2 regions of the Streptomyces sp. NPDC058289 genome follow, and region 2 is predicted to be linked to the other one. Evidence: riboswitches for the same ligand, from Rfam matches in the RefSeq annotation. Region 2 holds a riboswitch; the other holds the start of a gene.
The links. Region 2 has a riboswitch for ZMP and ZTP ahead of glyA (serine hydroxymethyltransferase). Riboswitches for the same ligand answer to the same signal wherever they lie in the genome.

Region 1: linked by a shared signal. The riboswitch ahead of ACFVX6_RS03530 (bifunctional 5,10-methylenetetrahydrofolate dehydrogenase/5,10-methenyltetrahydrofolate cyclohydrolase) and the one ahead of glyA (serine hydroxymethyltransferase) in region 2 are both predicted to bind ZMP and ZTP.

Annotation. Positions count from the first base shown of each region.
Region 1 covers NZ_JBHVYI010000005.1:10,769-19,492, reverse strand. The annotation lists gene ACFVX6_RS03545 (hypothetical protein) at 1-1,733, shown strand, start outside; gene ACFVX6_RS03540 (RNA polymerase sigma factor) at 1,738-3,312, opposite strand; gene ACFVX6_RS03535 (class I SAM-dependent methyltransferase) at 3,526-4,287, opposite strand; ZMP/ZTP riboswitch at 4,391-4,484, shown strand; gene ACFVX6_RS03530 (bifunctional 5,10-methylenetetrahydrofolate dehydrogenase/5,10-methenyltetrahydrofolate cyclohydrolase) at 4,621-5,466, shown strand; gene ACFVX6_RS03525 (peptide MFS transporter) at 5,627-7,129, shown strand; gene ACFVX6_RS03520 (MAB_1171c family putative transporter) at 7,155-8,390, opposite strand; gene ACFVX6_RS03515 (NAD(P)/FAD-dependent oxidoreductase) at 8,387-8,724, opposite strand, start outside.
Region 2 covers NZ_JBHVYI010000032.1:65,358-74,081, forward strand. The annotation lists gene ACFVX6_RS18625 (2'-5' RNA ligase family protein) at 1-465, opposite strand, end outside; gene trpS (tryptophan--tRNA ligase) at 594-1,607, opposite strand; gene glyA (serine hydroxymethyltransferase) at 2,105-3,385, opposite strand; ZMP/ZTP riboswitch at 3,421-3,511, opposite strand; gene rocD (ornithine--oxo-acid transaminase) at 3,621-4,826, shown strand; gene ACFVX6_RS18645 (glutathionylspermidine synthase family protein) at 4,847-6,037, opposite strand; gene ACFVX6_RS18650 (hypothetical protein) at 6,044-6,355, opposite strand; gene ACFVX6_RS18655 (hypothetical protein) at 6,471-7,298, shown strand; gene ACFVX6_RS18660 (PLP-dependent aminotransferase family protein) at 7,431-8,724, opposite strand, start outside.

The DNA.
Region 1 (8,724 bases), on a different contig from region 2:
TCAAGCGGAACCCGGCGCTCGCCGCCGTCTCCGCCACCATCTGCCGTCAGGCCAAGTGCGCGGCCACCCCCGCCGGGGGACTGGCGGCCGTCGACTCCAACGGCACCGTCCACGTCCACCCCACCAAGCGCGCCACGCCCGAGGAATGGGCCTGGACGCTCTCCCACGCGCTGCTCCACCTCGGCTTCGGACACGTCCCCGCCGCCAAGGACGAGGACCGCCCCCAGCCCGACCGCTTCGACCTGGCCGCCCGCTGCGCCGTCGTCAACCGCTTCCTGGCGAGCTTCGCACCCGGCTGGACCCCGGACCGCCTGCCCGCCGAGCACCCCGGCGGTGACGAGGACCTGCTCGCCGCCCGCTGGCGCCGCGACGGCATCCCCGCGGCCCACGAGAACTGCGGCACCGCCGGAGATCACCCCGACCAGGTCCTGGTGACCTGGAGGGCGTGGAACACGGCCGTCCCCGACTGGGAGACCGCCTTCGCGCACGCCCTGACCCGCAGCGTCTCGGCCGCCATGGACGTGGCCGGCGGCCGCCGCGACCGGGTCACCGGGGAGCGCGTCCGCCTCCACCCGTGGGACCGGGCCCTGAACTGGTTCGTGTCCTCGTACCCGCTGCTCGGGGGTCTCGCCGCCGGGCTGAAGATCGTCGCCGACGCAGAACTGGCCCGCGCCCAGGGCATCGACATCGCCGCCGTCAGCGCGAGCGCCGGGGAGATCTACGTCAACCCGCTGCGCAGCTTCGCCGACGGGGAATGGCGGTTCATCCTGGCCCACGAGATGCTGCACGCCGCCCTGCGCCACGGGGAGCGCCGCGGCGCCCGCGACCCGTACCTGCACAACGTGGCCGCCGACTACGTGGTCAACGGCTGGCTCGTGGAGATGGACGTCGGCGAGATGCCCGAGGGGCTGCTCCACGACCCGGCGCTGAAAGGCCTCTCCGTCGAGGAGGTCTACGACCGGATCACCTCCGACCTGCGCCGCATGCGCCGCCTCGCCACCCTGCGCGGCAAGGGCCGCGGGGACATCCTGGGCGAGCCGCTGCCCCACTCGGGCAGCTGCCCGTACACGGACCTTGACGACTTCTACCGGCGCGGCCTGGTCCAGGGCTTCGACCTGCACGCGTACGGGGAGCGCGGACTGCTGCCCGCCGGGCTCATCCAGGAGATCCGGGCGCTGGCCCACCCGCCGGTGCCGTGGGACGCGGCGCTCGCCCGCTGGTTCGACGAGTACGTGCCGCGGCCCGTGGCCGTACGGTCCTACGCCCGCCCGGCCCGCAGGCAGGCCTCGACGCCGGACATCCCGCGCGCGGGCCGGTACTTCCCGCCGGAGGAGACCGCCCGCTGCACCTTCGGCGTGGTCCTCGACACCTCGGGGTCGATGAACGCCGCCCTGCTCGGCAAGGCGCTGGGCGCGATCGCCTCGTACGCGGAAGCCCGCGACGTACCGGCGGCACGCGTCGTGTTCTGCGACGCGGCGCCGTACGACGCGGGCTATCTGCCACCGACCGAGATCGCCGGGCGGGTCCGGGTCCGCGGACGGGGCGGCACGGTTCTGCAACCGGGCATCGACCTGCTGCACCGGGCGGAGGACTTCCCGCCCGGGGCGCCGGTCCTCGTGATCACGGACGGCGGGTGCGACACCCTGCGGATCCGGCGCGAGCACGCCTATCTGATCCCGCAGGGTGCCTCCCTGCCGTTCGCGCCCCGAGGGCCGGTCTTCCGACTGACCTGAAGGTTTAGTCGAGGTAGTCGCGCAGCACCTGCGAGCGCGACGGGTGGCGGAGCTTCGACATGGTCTTCGACTCGATCTGGCGGATGCGCTCACGGGTGACCCCGTACACGCGGCCGATCTCGTCGAGGGTCTTCGGCTGGCCGTCGTTGAGGCCGTAGCGCATGGAGACCACGCCCGCCTCGCGCTCCGAGAGCGTGCCCAGAATGGACTGGAGCTGCTCCTGGAGGAAGGTGAAGGAGACCGCGTCGGCCGGCACGACCGCCTCGGAGTCCTCGATGAGGTCACCGAACTCGCTGTCGCCCTCCTCACCCAGCGGGGTGTGCAGGGAGATCGGCTCGCGGCCGTACTTCTGGACCTCGATGACCTTCTCGGGGGTCATGTCGAGTTCCTTGCCCAGCTCCTCCGGAGTGGGCTCCCGGCCGAGGTCCTGGAGCATCTGGCGCTGGACACGGGCCAGCTTGTTGATGATCTCGACCATGTGGACGGGGATGCGGATGGTGCGCGACTGGTCGGCCATGGCACGCGTGATCGCCTGCCGGATCCACCAGGTCGCGTACGTGGAGAACTTGAAGCCCTTGGTGTAGTCGAACTTCTCCACGGCGCGGATCAGACCGACGTTGCCTTCCTGGATCAGGTCCAGGAAGAGCATGCCGCGGCCGGTGTAGCGCTTGGCGAGGGAGACCACGAGGCGGAGGTTGGCCTCCAGCAGGTGGTTCTTGGCCCGGCGGCCGTCCTCGACGAGGATCTCCAGCTCGCGCTTGAACGCGGGCTTGTGGTCCTCCTCCTCTTCGAGCTTGTACTCGGAGAAGAGACCGGCCTCGATGCGCTTGGCGAGCTCCACCTCCTGCTCGGCGTTGAGCAGCGGCACCTTGCCGATGAGCTTGAGGTAGTCCTTGACGGGGTCGGCGGTGGCGCCGGCGACCATGACGGTCTGGGCCGGAGCGTCGTCCTCGTCGTCGTCGGACAGGACGAAGCCGGCGCTGCCGCCCGTCTTGGGCGTCTCCTTCTCGTCGCCCTCGTCCAGGTCCTCGGCCGCCCAGTCCTCGCCCAGGGCGACGGGGGCGTCGCCCTCGTCGCCGTCCTTGGCGGTCTTCTTCGTGGCGGCCGTCTTCTTCACGGCGGTCTTCTTGACGGCGGTCTTCTTGACCGTCCGCTTCTTCGGCGCGGTGGCGGCCTCTGCCGCCACCTCCTCCTCGGTCCCGGAGGCCGACGGGTCGGATATCGCCGCGGCGGGGGTGGTGGCGGCCGTCTTGCGCGCACCGATGAGGCGCGGCGGGGCGGCAGCCTTCTTGGCGACGGTGCGCGCCGGGGCGGCGGCCGCCTTGCGCGCCTTCTTGGCGGGAGCCTTCGTGGCGGGGGCGGCACTGACGTGCAGCGCGACGCCCTCCTCGTCCAGGACCTGGTTCAGGCTGCGCAGGACCCGCTTCCACTGGTCCACCGGGATGCGGCCGGCCTCGAAGGCCTGGCGCACGTCATCACCGTTGATGTGACCCTGCTCGCGGCCACGCTCGACAAGCGCGACCAGGGCCTCGGATTCGGCGATCTCCGTGGGGAACGTACGGGACGGGCTGAGCGACACAAGGAGCCTCTCGTTGCGAACAGATAAGGGGTGGCGGGACATCATCGCGCGAACTCGGGAAACAGACCCGAGGGGGGTCTGTATTCCGGGCCGCACGAGGACACCTGTCGGTTCATCGCATGCCCGAGTAGATTCGTTACGCGCTGAATTGAGTGACCTGCGCCACGCTGTGACCGGGGGGCCGGTCGCGGGTGGTCGCGTCCGTCCGTTTTGTCAGCCCGTTTTGCGGGCCTCGATGAGAAAACGGGCGGTGTGTGCGACGAACGGGCCTTCGCGCTCGATCTGTTCGTGCAGCTCGCGCAACCGGTCCCGATGCTGCCCGACCGTGAAGCCCGGCACCATCCAGATCACCTTCCTCAGAAAGTAGATCACGGCTCCGATGTCGTGGAACTCCGTCCGCAGCCGCTCGGAGCGCAGATCGACCACCTCCAGCCCCGCTTTCGTGGCCTCGGCGACCGCGTCGTCGGGGTGCCGGCCCCGCCGGACCTCCTCCGGCTGCGGGCCCAGGAAGTACTCCACGAGCTCGAAAACGCTCGCCGGGCCGACCTGCTGGGAGAGGTACGTGCCGCCGGGCTTCAGCACCCGCGCGATCTCCTCCCACCAGATCGTCACCGGATGCCGGCTGGAGACGAACTCGAAGGCCCCGTCGCCGAACGGCAACGGCGGCTCGTCAAAGTCCGCGACCACCACCGCGCCCAGCGGGTGAAGACGCCTTGTCGCTTTATTGATGTTTGGCGGCCACGATTCGGTGGCCACCGTCAGCCGGGGCAGGGGCCCGGCTCCGGCGAGCACCTCTCCGCCGCCGGTCTGGATGTCCAGGGCGGAGTCGACCTGTGCCAGGCGCCGCGCCAGGAGGCGCTGGTAGCCCCAGGAGGGGCGTTGCTCGGTGGCGCGGCCGTCGAGCCAGGAGAAGTCCCAGCCGTCCACGGAGACGGATTCCGCTTCGGCGACGAGATGGTCGAAAGTGCGCGTCATGTCTCGATCGTCCCAGGTCCGGGCCCGGTCATCCACCGGATTGCCGGGCGCGGGCCCCGCCACGGCCCCTGCCGGTGACCCGCCGGGGGTTCGCCTACACTGGGCGGCGGGCCGTGACTGGCGTTCGGGTGGATCACCACCGGGGAGCGGCCCGGCGTACGCCCGTACGTCGACTGCCGCGCGCCTGGGCGAACCGCGATCCCGCAGCGACGCTCAGGAGCCCCGATGACAACTCAGACGACTGCCCCGACCGTTTCCACCACCCCGGCCGTTCCCGGCGCCCAGACCGCCCCCGGAGCCCACGGCGACCAGCCGGAGCGGACCGCCGTGCTGATGGACGGCACCGCCCTCGCCCGCCGCATCTCGGAGCAGACCGCCGAGTACGCCGCGAAGATCACCGAGCGCACCGGAACGGCCCCCTGTCTGGCGACCGTGCTGGTCGGCGAGGACCCCGCGTCCGTCACCTACGTCCGCATGAAGCAGAACCGCTGCGCCAAGGCCGGGATCACCTCCCGCCACGTGGAGCTGCCGGCCGCGACGACCACCGAGGAGCTCGTCGCCACCCTGACCGCGCTCTCCGAGGACCCGGAGATCAGCGGCATCCTGCTCCAGCACCCCGTCCCGCACCACATCGACGAGCGCGCCGCCTTCGAGGCCATCGCCCCGGGCAAGGACGTCGACGGGGTCACCATGCACTCCTTCGCCGCCATGGGCTTCGGACTGCCGGGCTTCGTCTCCTGCACCCCCGGCGGCATCATGCGGCTGCTGGCGGCCTACGACGTGGACCTGACCGGGAAGCACGCCGTGGTCGTCGGGCGCAGCGCGATCCTGGGCAAGCCCGCCGGGATGCTGCTGCTGGAGCAGAACGCCACCGTCACCTACTGCCACTCCCGCACCGTGGACCTGCCGTCCATCGTCCGTCAGGCGGACGTGCTGGTCGCCGCCGTGGGCAAGGCCGAGTTCATCCGCGGCGAGGACATCAAGCCGGGCGCCGTGGTCCTGGACGCCGGCTACAACGAGGGCAACGTCGGCGACGTCCACTTCGAGTCGGCCGCCGCCCGCGCCTCGCTGATCACCCCGGTCCCGGGCGGCGTCGGCCCGATGACCATCGCGGTGCTGCTGGAGCAGACCGTGCAGGCCGCCGCCGCGCAGGCCGGCCTGGCCCTCGCGGACCTCTGACCCGCGCCCCGCTCCCCTCGGTACGACGAACGCCCCGGGCCCTTCGGTCCGGGGCGTTCCGTTTCCCGCGGTAACGGGCCGAACGACCGATCCCGGTCCGGCGCGACAGGGCTCCAATGAATATGTGAAGCCTTCGATGGATATGCGCAAGCCCCCGGCGTTGGACGCAGCACCGGACGCGGCGGCGGTGGGCGGGAAGCGCCACCCGCGCGGGCTCGCCACCCTCGTCCTCGCCGAGCTGTGGGAGCGTTTCAGCCTCTACGGCATGGTCGCCATCCTCGTGCACTTCCTCGCCGCCTCCCGCGGCCACGGGGGCATGGGACTCCACGAGGGCACCGCGGAGGCCGTGGAAGGCGTCTACATGGCCATGATCTCGCTGCTGGCGCTGCCCGGCGGCTGGATCGCCGACCGGTTCCTCGGCGCCCGGCGGGCCGTCCTGTGGGGCGGCGTGGTCATCATGGCCGGCCACGTCCTGATGGCCGTCCCGAACCCGGTCTTCGTCTGGCCCGGCCTGGTCCTCATCGTCATCGGCACCGGCCTGCTCAAGCCGAACATCTCCGCGCTGGTCGGCCGGCTGTACGCCGCCGACGACGACCAGCGGCGCGACGCCGGCTACTCGATCTTCTACATGGGCATCAACCTCGGTGCCGTCATCGCCCCGCTCGTCGTCGGCTACCTCGGCGAGGAGGTCAACTGGCACCTCGGCTTCGGCGCCGCCGCCGTCGGCATGGCCCTCGGCCTGGTCCAGTACGTCCTGGGCGGTCGGCGCCTGTCGGAGCAGCTGCGCGCCGAGCCCGTGGTCCGGCTCACCCCCGCCGAGCGGGCCAAGGTGCGCAGGTCCTCCTCGTACGGTCTGGTCTTCACCGCCGTACTGGTCACCCTGCTGGCCGCCTCGCACGCGCTGAGCATCGACAACATCACCTTCGTGCTGACGGTCGTCGCCGTGGTGGTCCCGGCGGGCGTGCTGCTCTCGATGTACCGCAGCCCCAAGATCGACCGGGTCGAGAAGACCCGGCTGCGGGCGTACGTCTGGCTCTTCCTGGCCGCCACGCTGTTCTGGCTGGTCTACGACCAGATGGGCAACGAGCTGAACCTGTTCGCCGCCCAGAAGACCGACCTGTCCCTGTTCGGCCGGCACATCCCGGCCAGCTGGACGCAGTCGCTGCCCTCGCTGTTCGTGATCATCCTGGCCCCCGTCTTCGCCGCCTTCTGGGTGCGCCGGGGCAAGCACATGAGCACCCCGTTCAAGTTCGGCGTGGCCCTGCTGCTGACCGGCGCCTCCTTCGTGGTCATGTCGGGCGCCGCGGCCATCGCCTCCAGCGGGGTCAAGGTTTCGCTTATGTGGCTGGTGGGCGTGTACGTGATCCAGGTGATGGGCGAGATGTGCCTGAGCCCGGTGGGCCTCTCGGTCACCACCAAGCTCGCCCCGCGGGCCTTCACCAATCAGATGATGGGCGTCTGGTTCCTCGCCGCCGCCACCGGCGACGCGATCGGCGCGCAGCTGCCCCGGCTCGACGCGGTCATCGGACAGAGCTGGAACTTCCTGTGGCAGGGCGCCATGGTGATCGCGGCCGGCGCGGTCATGGTCTTCTTCACCAAGCGGCTCAAGGTCCTGACGGGCGAGGCGGCCGCGGCCCGCGAAACGGTGGCGGTCGCGGCCTGACCGGGCCCCCGCACGAGGCCCGCGGTCAGGAACGCGTGGCCCGGTTGCGGGCCCTGGCCACGATCGGGGAGGTCTGGAACGCGTGGGCCAGCTCGGTCAGCGGGCGGGAGTCCAGACGGTACGCGCCTGGGAAGTCGGGGTGGGCCCCGGCCGCGGGGGCGGTCTCCTGGCCGGTCTCCTGGCCGGCCTCCGCACGGTGGACCTCCGCCCGGTCGGCCTCCGCACGGTGGCGGCAGGCCGCCGCCAGCATGGCCGCGTCCGACACGAGGGCGGCCTCCTCCTCGGACCGGCCCTGAGCGCGCGCGGCCCCGTACGCCTCCTCGCGCACGGCGGGGTCGAACCAGCACCCGAGCGCCAGGATGCCGTCGTCGATCACCGATTCGCGGTGGACCAGCCGGATTCCGACCGGTGACCACCAGGTCAGCGGCACCGGCCGCAGCCCGCCCGGCGAGAACCCGCGCAACGCCGCCCAGAGCGGCCGCAGCCGCCGGTAGCGGCAGTAGTCCTTCCACGGAGCCGAACCGCCGACCAGCGGCACCAGGAATCCGGCGCCCACGAACAGGGCCGCCGCCGCGGCCAGCGGCGGGGCCACGGTGGTGGACAGGTGGTCCAGGTCCCGGCCGCTCCAGCGCGCAGCCATCGCCGTCCACTTCGCAGCAAGGAAGGCCAGGTCGAAGGCGCCTCCCAGCATCAGCAGGGCGAGTCCCGTACGGAGCGGGCGCAGCGGCAGCATCGAGGGGGACAGGCGGCGCAGCCACTTCCGGCACAGCACCGTGAGTGCGGTGCTGCCCACGGTGTGCGCCGTCAGATAGCAGATGATCATCTCGCGCAGGAACGGCGTGTGGGCGTAGTACGTGTCCATGTCGCGCAGCCGCTCGACGGGAGCCTCGCCCAGGGCGAACAGGGTCACGATCGCCACCACCACCGTGCCGTACGCGGCCACCGTCAGCCGGGTGGCCCGGCGCACGACGGCGGCCGGGGTCCCGCTCCAGTGCAGGATCACCACGACACAGGCGCCCGAGAAGGCCGTGAGCAGGCTGTACACCAGGGGAGCCGAGAAGTTGACGACGCCGGTCAGCCGGTTGACGGCCACGATCGTCGGCGGCGCCGAGAGGATGACCGCGAGCGACCCCCCGACGAGGAGCGTGCACACGGCCCGCATCAGGGGCTGCTCCCAGCCCCGTCTCAACGTCGGCGCCTTGACGATCAGCACCGCGGCGATCACCGCGCCCGGAACGTAGAGGACGAGGCTTTCGGTCATCGCGCCTGGCCGGCGGGGTCGACCGGTCCGAGGGGGCCGCCGGTGCCGGCCGGCCCGTCCTGGTCCAGACCCGCCACCGTCCGCTCGGCGGCGGTCAGCGGAGCGGCCTTCAGCGCGCCCCGGTCCGAGGTGCGCAGCACCTCCCAGACCACCCCGGGGCGGATCCAGTAGGTGGGCGCCCGGTTCATGGTGATGACCTGGAGCAGGGCCGCGGTGAGCGAGGCCTTGGTGGTGGCGCCGGTCATCAGCCGCTCGACGTATCCGTTGAGCAGCCCGGCACCGGCGCGCGGCTTCATGCCCGTGGCACCCGGGTACAGGATGTCCTGCGAGGTGG
Region 2 (8,724 bases):
GAGGGCGATCCCGGAGCAGACCCACTCCGCCGCGTAGTCGGCGAGGGTGCTGAACGCCAGGTCCATCGCTTCCTCGGAGATCCCGTGGGCGACCGTGACGTGCGGGTGGTACGGGAACGAGAGTTCCCGGCTGAGCGGCCCCTCCGGGTCGCGGACCTGGCCCTGGAGCCGGGTGCAGACCGAGCCGCCCTCCACGACCTGGACGAAGACCACCGGCGAGAGGGGCCGGAAGGTGCCCGTGCCGGCCAGCCGCATCACGAAGGGGCGGCCGGCGGCCGCGACCTCGGCCAGGTGGACGCGGATCTCGGGCAGCCGGTCCGCGTCCACCTCCGTCGGCGGTACGAGGGTGACGTGCGTGGGAATGCCGTGCGCGGCAGCGTCCCCGAAGCCGGCTCGCAGCTCCTGAAGGCTGCTGCCGTACGGCTCCGGGACCGCGATCGAAACGCCGAGCGTTACGGTCCCCACGTAGCTCTCCTCCGCCTGTAGTCCTGTGCGTGGTCTGTGCTCCGCGTGTGCGTCGCACGAGTGCTGCCGCCCCAGTGTGGCGGCAGCACCCCCCAGATCGCCAGGGCCCTCTTTCTCTTGCGTGCCCGTCAGTGCTTCGCGGGCAGGAAACCGAGGTGGTCGTACGCCTGTGCCAGGGTCTCCGCGGCGACCGCCCTGGCCTTCTCCGCGCCCTTGGCCAGCAGGGAATCCAGGGTCTCCGGGTCGTCCAGGTACTCCTGGGTGCGCTGCTTGAAGGGTGTGACGAAATCGACCATCACGCCGGCCAGGTCGGTCTTGAGCGCGCCGTAGCCCTTGCCCTCGTACGCGGCCTCCAGCGCGGGGATGGACTCCCCCGTGAGAGTGGAGTAGATCGTGAGCAGGTTGCTGACGCCGGGCTTGTTCACGGCGTCGAACCGGACCACGGCCTCGGTGTCGGTGACCGCGCTCTTGATCTTCTTCTCGGTGGCCTTGGGCTCGTCGAGGAGGTTGATCAGGCCCTTGGGCGAAGAAGCCGACTTCGACATCTTGATCGCCGGGTCCTGGAGGTCGTAGATCTTCGCGACCTCCTTGACGATGTGCGCGGCGGGGAGGGTGAAGGTCTGCCCGAAGCGCTGGTTGAAGCGCTCGGCCAGGTCCCGGGTCAGCTCGATGTGCTGACGCTGGTCCTCGCCGACCGGGACGGCGTTCGCCTGGTAGAGCAGGATGTCGGCGACCTGGAGGATCGGGTACGTGAACAGGCCGACGGTGGCGTTGTTGGCGCCCGACTTCGCGGACTTGTCCTTGAACTGGGTCATCCGGCTGGCCTCGCCGAAACCGGTGATGCAGTTCATGACCCAGCCGAGCTGCGCGTGCTCGGGCACGTGGCTCTGGATGAAGAGCGTGCAGCGCTCGGGGTCGAGACCGGCGGCGAGGAGCTGCGCGGCGGAGAGCCTGGTGTTCGCGCGGAGATCCTTCGGATCCTGCGGCATGGTGATCGCGTGCAGGTCGACGACCATGTAGAAGGCGTCGTGCGTCTCCTGCAGGGCGACGTACTGCCGGATGGCTCCGAGGTAGTTCCCGAGGTGGAACGAACCGGAGGTGGGCTGGATGCCGGAGAGCGCGCGAGGACGATCAGAAGCCATGGCCCCATTCTCTCAGGTGTGACACGGGGCTCGGCCCCGCCACTGGCCGGAACCGGGCGGGTCGCTCCGCCCCCGCCCCACCCCCGCACGGGTACCGGGCGGTAGCGGCCCGTCCGGATCTTGCCTCGGCCGAGCGACCGCTTTCCCTCCTCCCGGCACCTGTCGACCACCGCTGCGCGGAGCCGGGGTCGGAGCCGGAGGCGAGCCCGCTGCGCGGAGCTCCCTGGGCGCCGCCACACCCGCGCGTCAAACGCCGGCGGGGCTGGATTCTCGCCGGCTTTCGGGGCGCGGGGTCCGGGGCGGAGCCCCAGGGCTTTTCAGCCGTCCGGCGTTCGAGGCGCGGGATCCGGGGCGGAGCCCCAGGGCTTTTCAGCCGTCCGGCGTTTGAGGACCGGGGTCTGGGGCGGAGCCCCAGGGGGGTCCGGGCGGAGCCCGGGGAACGGGGGAAGGGCGGGTAGGGGACGGCCCCCGCAGGGACCGGCCCCCCACCCGGAGGGTCAGGCGACCGGGAGGCCCGGGGCCGGGAAGGCCGCCATGAGGTCGGCCACCTCGGCCCGGATGGCGCCCAGGGCCGGCTCGTCACCCTTCGCCGCAGCGGTGACCGCACGCTCGATCCAGTCGGCGACCACGGCCATGTGCTCGGCGCGAAGCCCCCGCGAAGTCAGCGACGGCGTACCGATCCGGATACCCGACGGGTCGAACGGCTTGCGCGGGTCGAACGGCACCGTGTTGTAGTTCACGACGATCCCGGCCCGGTCCAGCGCCTTCGCCGCGATCTTGCCGGACACCGACTTCCCGGTCAGGTCGATCAGGATCAGGTGGTTGTCCGTACCGCCCGAGACCAGATCGAAGCCCCGCTCCAGCAGAGCCGCGGCCAGCGCCTTCGCGTTGGCCACGACCGCGTGCGCGTACGACACGAACGAGGGCTGCGCCGCCTCGTGCAGCGCCACCGCGATGCCGGCCGTCGTCTGGTTGTGCGGGCCGCCCTGGAGGCCGGGGAAGACCGCCTTGTCGATGGCCTTCGCGTGCTCCTCGCGGCACATCAGCATCGCCCCGCGCGGACCGCGCAGGGTCTTGTGGGTGGTCGTCGAGATCACGTCCACGTGACCCGCCGGGGACGGGTGGGCCCCGCCCGCGATCAGGCCGGCGATGTGGGCGACGTCGGCGACGAGGACCGAGCCCGCCTCCTTCGCGATCGACGCGAACGCCTCGAAGTCGATCGTGCGCGGGAGCGCCGTGCCGCCGCAGAAGATCACCTTGGGCCGCTCCGCCAGCGCGAGTTCCCGTACGGCGTCGTAGTCGATGAGACCCGTGTCGGCCTGGACCCCGTACTGCACGCCCCGGAACCAGGAGCCCGTCGCCGACACCCCCCAGCCGTGCGTCAGGTGCCCGCCCATCGGCAGGGCCATGCCCATCACGGTGTCGCCGGGCTTCGCGAAGGCCAGGTACACGGCCAGGTTCGCCGGGGAGCCGGAGTACGGCTGCACGTTGGCGTGGTCGACCCCGAAGAGGCCCTTCGCCCGCTCCACGGCCAGCGCCTCGATGCGGTCGATGTTCTGCTGGCCCTCGTAGTACCGGCGGCCCGGGTAGCCCTCGCTGTACTTGTTCTGCAGCACCGTGCCGGAAGCCTCCAGCACGGCCGAGGACACGTAGTTCTCGCTCGGGATGAGGCGGAGGGTCTCCGCCTGGAGGGTTTCCTCGGCGGCGACGAAGGACGCCAGCTCGGGGTCGGTCGCGAGCAGGGCGGGGTGGCGGTACGGGTGGTGGTTCGCGCTCATGGCGGCTCCTCCGGGGTCGATGTCGGATCTCGTCCCCGCGAGGCCCAGGCGAGCGGCCCTGTATGCGGTCGTGCGCGCACGGCTCCCCCGGAGTTGGTTCTCCGTGCGCCAGTCGCCGTGCGTGTCCGACACCTTAGCGGGCGCGCCGCAGATGAGGTTTCTCCGTCCGGTATTCGAGCGAGGATGGACAGTGACGCCACCCTCGTCACCGGCTTGACGGACGATCGGAGACCCCGTGTCGACAACTGCTGATGCCATCCGCTCCGCCGACGCGCACAGCGCGCACAACTACCACCCCCTGCCCGTCGTCGTCGCCACGGCGGAGGGCGCGTGGATGACCGACGTGGAGGGCCGCCGCTACCTCGACATGCTCGCGGGCTACTCGGCCCTGAACTTCGGCCACGGCAACCGCCGCCTGCTCGACGCCGCCCGCGCCCAGCTGGAGCGGGTCACCCTGACCTCGCGCGCCTTCCACCACGACCGCTTCGCGGACTTCTGTACCGAGCTCGCGGCACTGTGCGGCAAGGAGGCCGTCCTGCCCATGAACACGGGTGCGGAGGCCGTGGAGACGGCGGTGAAGACCGCCCGCAAGTGGGGGTACGAGGTCAAGGGCGTACCGGACGGCCACGCCAAGATCGTGGTGGCGGCCGACAACTTCCACGGCCGCACGACGACCATCGTCTCGTTCTCCACCGACCACGAGGCCCGCGACCACTTCGGCCCGTACACCCCCGGCTTCGAGATCGTCCCGTACGGGGACCTCACCGCGCTCGCCGCCGCCGTCACCTCCAACACCGTCGCCGTGCTCCTGGAGCCGATCCAGGGCGAGGCCGGCGTGCTCGTGCCGCCCGCCGGATACCTGCGGGGCGTACGGGAACTGACGCGCGAGCGGAACGTCCTGTTCATGGCCGACGAGATCCAGTCGGGCCTGGGCCGCACCGGGAAGACCTTCGCGTGCGAGCACGAGGGGGTCGTCCCCGACGTGTACATCCTCGGCAAGGCGCTGGGCGGCGGGGTCGTGCCCGTGTCGGCGGTGGTGGCCGACCTCGACGTGCTCGGCGTGTTCAAGCCGGGCGAGCACGGCTCCACCTTCGGCGGCAACCCGCTGGCCTGCGCCGTCGCCCTGGAGGTCATCGCGATGCTGCGCACCGGCGAGTACCAGCAGCGCGCCACCGAGCTGGGCGACCACCTGCACCGGGAGCTGAACCTGATGGTCGGCGGCGGCGCGGTGACCGCCGTACGGGGCCGCGGGCTGTGGGCGGGCGTGGACATCGACCCGGCGCGCGGCACCGGCCGGGAGATCTCCGAGAAGCTGATGGGGCTCGGAGTCCTGGTCAAGGACACCCACGGGTCGACGATCCGGATCGCGCCGCCGCTGGTGATCTCCAAGGAGGACCTGGACTGGGGGCTGGACCAGCTCAGGTCGGTCCTCGGCGCATAGAGCTACAGGATGCCGTGCCGTTAGAGAATGACGTGGGGCAGGAAGCGGGCGTACTCGTCCGTGACCGGCCCCGCCGATTCGCGGATGCCGAGACCCGCCGCCTCGTCCTCGACGACCCATGCGCCGAGCACCACCCGGTTGCCGTCGAAGTCGGGCAGCGGGGCGAGGCCCTGGAAGACGTACGTCTCGTCCTGCTCCGGTGCGAACGGCTCGCCGCCGACCGGGTGCAGGGTGACGCCCGCGCCCTCGCGGCCCAGCAGCGGCTTCGCCGCGTAGCCGGTGGTCGTGGCGAGTTCGCGCGGGCCGTCCAGGTAGGCGGGCAGCAGGTTCGGGTGCTCCGGGAAGAGCTCCCACAGGACCGCCAGCAGCGCCTTGTTGGAGAGCAGCATCTTCCACAGGGGCTCGATCCAGGCGGTGGTGCCGGAGCCGCCGCCGTGGTCGTACGTGCCGAGGACCTGCGGGGCGAACTCGTCGGTGGCCAGCCACTCCCACGGGTAGAGCTTGAAGATCGCGCGGATGAAGCCCAGCTTCTCGTCCACGAACCGGCCGGACAGGGAGTCCCAGCCGATCCGCTCCACCGACAGCTCCCGCGTGTCGATGCCGGCCTGCTCGGCGGTCTCCTGGAGGTAGGCGACCGTCATCAGGTCCTCGCCGAGCTCGTCGGTCTCGGAGTGCGCGAAGTGCACCGGGCCGGCCGGCAGCAGCTCCGCCTGGCGGCGCCAGGCGTCGACGAGCCGCTCGTGGAGGGAGTTCCACTGGTCGGCGCCGGGGAAGCGCTCCTCCATCCAGAACCACTGCGGGCTGGCCGCCTCCACGAGGGAGGTGGGCGTGTCGGCGTTGTACTCCAGCATCTTGGCGGGGCTGCCGGAGCCGTCGTAGCGCAGGTCGAAGCGGCCGTAGAGCGAGGGCTGTTCGGCGCGGCGCCGCCAGGACTCGGCGATCAGCGCGGCGAGCTTCGGGTCGGTGATGCCGAGGTCGGCGAAGCGGTCGTGGTCGACTATGTGCTGGGCCGCCGCCAGACACATGGCGTGCAGCTCCTCGACGACGTTCTCCAGCGCCTCGACCTCGGGGAGGGTGAAGGAGTAGTACGCGCTCTCGTCCCAGTAGGGGCGCAGGGAGTCGTCGGGGTAGCGGGTGAGGGGATAGATCAGCCCCTGCTCCTCGACGGTCTTCTGCCAGTCGGGGCGGGGCTCGATGGTGTGGCGCTTCACGCTGGATCAGCCGCCCGAGGAGCTCTTGTGGCTGCCGCCGATGCCGCCGCGGGTGACGGCGGACTTGTCGAAGCTGCCGCCGCTGACCTTGTTCTTCGCGACGGTGCCGCCGTAGTAGTACGCGCCGCGGCCGCCGCTCTTGCACTCCTTGGAGTTCAGCTTCTCCAGGGTGGCGCGGTCCGCGCAGCGCTTGTCGGGCTCGTTGCTGCTGCCGCAGGCCACCAGGGCCGCGGCGAGCAGGCCCATGCCGCCGAGGGCGACCGTGCCGGAGCGCATGCGGCGTTTGGTGCGCGTGGTGTCGGTGCTGCTGCTGTCCATGGACTGTTCGCTCCCCCTGGGTGGCCGGCTGCGCACAGACTAGAACGGCCGCCCCGGCCGACGGAATCCGGCCGACGCGGGATCCGTGACCTAGAGTCGGTTCGTGCTCATTGGGATGATTTGCGCGCTCGGTGCGGCGGTCTGCTTCGGCACGGCGTCGGTTCTGCAGGCGGTGGCGGCGCGGGCCGCGGAGCCGGGAACGGGCTCCGGGGTCGACACCGCCCTCCTCCTGCGGGCGCTGCGCCAGTGGCGCTATCTCGCCGGACTCGGGCTGGACGGGGTCGGCTTCGTCCTCCAGATCATCGCCCTGCGGCACAGCCCGATCTACGCGGTGGGCGCGGCCCTCGCGGCCAGCCTCGCGGTGACCGCGGTGGTCGCGGCGCGGCTGCTGCGGGTGCGGCTGAGCGGGACGGAGTGGGGCGCGGTCGCGGTGGTGTGCGCGGGGCTGGTGATGCTGGGGCTGGCGTCCGGGGAAGAGGGCTCGGGCCGGGGCACGCTCGCGCTGAAGCTGGGGCTGCTGGCGGTGGCCGGGCTGGTGCTGGTGGTCGGGGCCGTGGCGGGCGGGCTGCCGGACCGCAGCCGGGCGCTGACGCTGGGTCTGGCGGCCGGGACGGGCTTCGGGGTGGTGGAGGTGGCGGTCCGGCTCATCGACGACATCTCGCTCTCCGCACTGTCGAACCCGGCGTTCTACGCCCTGCTGCTCGGCGGCGGCTCCGCCTTCCTGCTGCTCACCTCGGCGCTCCAGCGCGGCTCCGTGACGGCGGCGACCGCCGGGCTGGTGCTGGGCGAGACGATCGGGCCGGCGGTGGTGGGCGTGGCCTGGCTGGGCGACCGCACCCGCGAGGGCCTGACCTGGCTGGCGATCGCGGGCTTCGTGGTGGCCGTGGCCGGAGCCCTGGCCCTGGCCCGCTTCGGCGAACCCCCGGCGGAGCCGGGCCACTGAGCCCCGGGGAGGACCGGGGTCTGGGGCGGAGCCCCAGGGTCCTTTCAGCCCGTCCGGCGTTTGAGGACCGGGTCCGGGCAGAGCCCGGGGAACGGGCGAAGGGCGGGTAGGGGACAGCCCCGCAGGGCCTCGTCACGGGAGCGCAGCGACCAGCGCGGCCAGGGTGGGCGCCCAAGCACTCTGGGACGGGGTCCCGAAGCCGACGACGAGGGCCTCGCGCGAGGGCATCGCCGCCTGCGGGTGCCGAAAGAAGGACAGCGGCAGCAGGCCCAGGTCCTGCCAGGCGGCCGACCGCAGGGCCGCCCTTTCGCCGCCCGGCGGGAGGTCCAGTACCGCGTGCAGTCCCGCGGCGATGCCGGAGACCACCGCGCGGTCCCCGACGGCCGCCACCAGCTCGTCGCGCCGCCGCCGGTAGCGCAGCCGCATCTCCCGCACGTGCCGGTCGTACGCCCCCGACCGGATGAACTCCGCGAGCGTCAGCTGGTCCAGCGCGCTGGAGCTCCAGTCGCTCCCGTCCTTCACCGCGAGCACCTCGTCCATCAGCGGCCCGGGCACCACCATCCAGCCCATGCGCAGCCCCGGCGCCAGGGACTTGCTCGCCGTGCCCAGGTACACCACCCGGTCCGGGTCCAGTCCCTGGAGCGCGCCGACCGGCTGGCGGTCGTAGCGGAACTCCCCGTCGTAGTCGTCCTCCAGGATCAGCCCGCCCGTGGACCGGGCCCAGTCCACCGCCGCCGCCCGCCGCCCGGGCGTCAGCGCGGCGCCCGTCGGGAACTGGTGCGCCGGCGTCAGCAGCACCGCCCCCGCGCCCGAACCGGCCAGCTCGGTGGTGCGGGCCCCCGCCCCGTCCACCGCCAGCGGCCGCGTCCGCAGCCCGGCGCCGGTCAGCAGCGCCCGGTGCACGTCCAGCCCGTACCCCTCCACCGCCATCTCCCGGATCCGGCGCGCCCGCAGCATCCTCGCGAGCAGCGGCAGGCCCTGGCCGAAGCCCGCGCACAGCACGATGTGTTCGGGGTCGGCGTACACCCCGCGGGCCCGCGCCAGGTACCCGGCGAGTGCCTCCCGCAGCTCCACCCGGCCGCGCGGGTCCGCGTACCCGAAGGCCTCGTTCGGGGCCTCGGTCAGCGCCCGCCGGGCCGCCGCCAGCCAGGCGGCGCGCGGGAAGCCGCCCAGGTCCGGGGAGCCGGGCTTCAGGCTGTACGAGGTCTGCGCGCGCACGGGGCGCCGTACGGGCACGGCCGCCGCGGGACGCCGCACCCCGACCCCGGCCCGGACCCCGACCCGCTCCGCGATCCGGGTCCCGGAGCCCCGGCGCGCGGTCAGCCAGCCTTCGGCGACGAGCTCGGCATAGGCCTCGGCGACGGTGTTGCGGGCGATCCCGAGGTCCACCGCGAGCGACCGGGAGGAGGGCAGCCGGGTCCCCGGG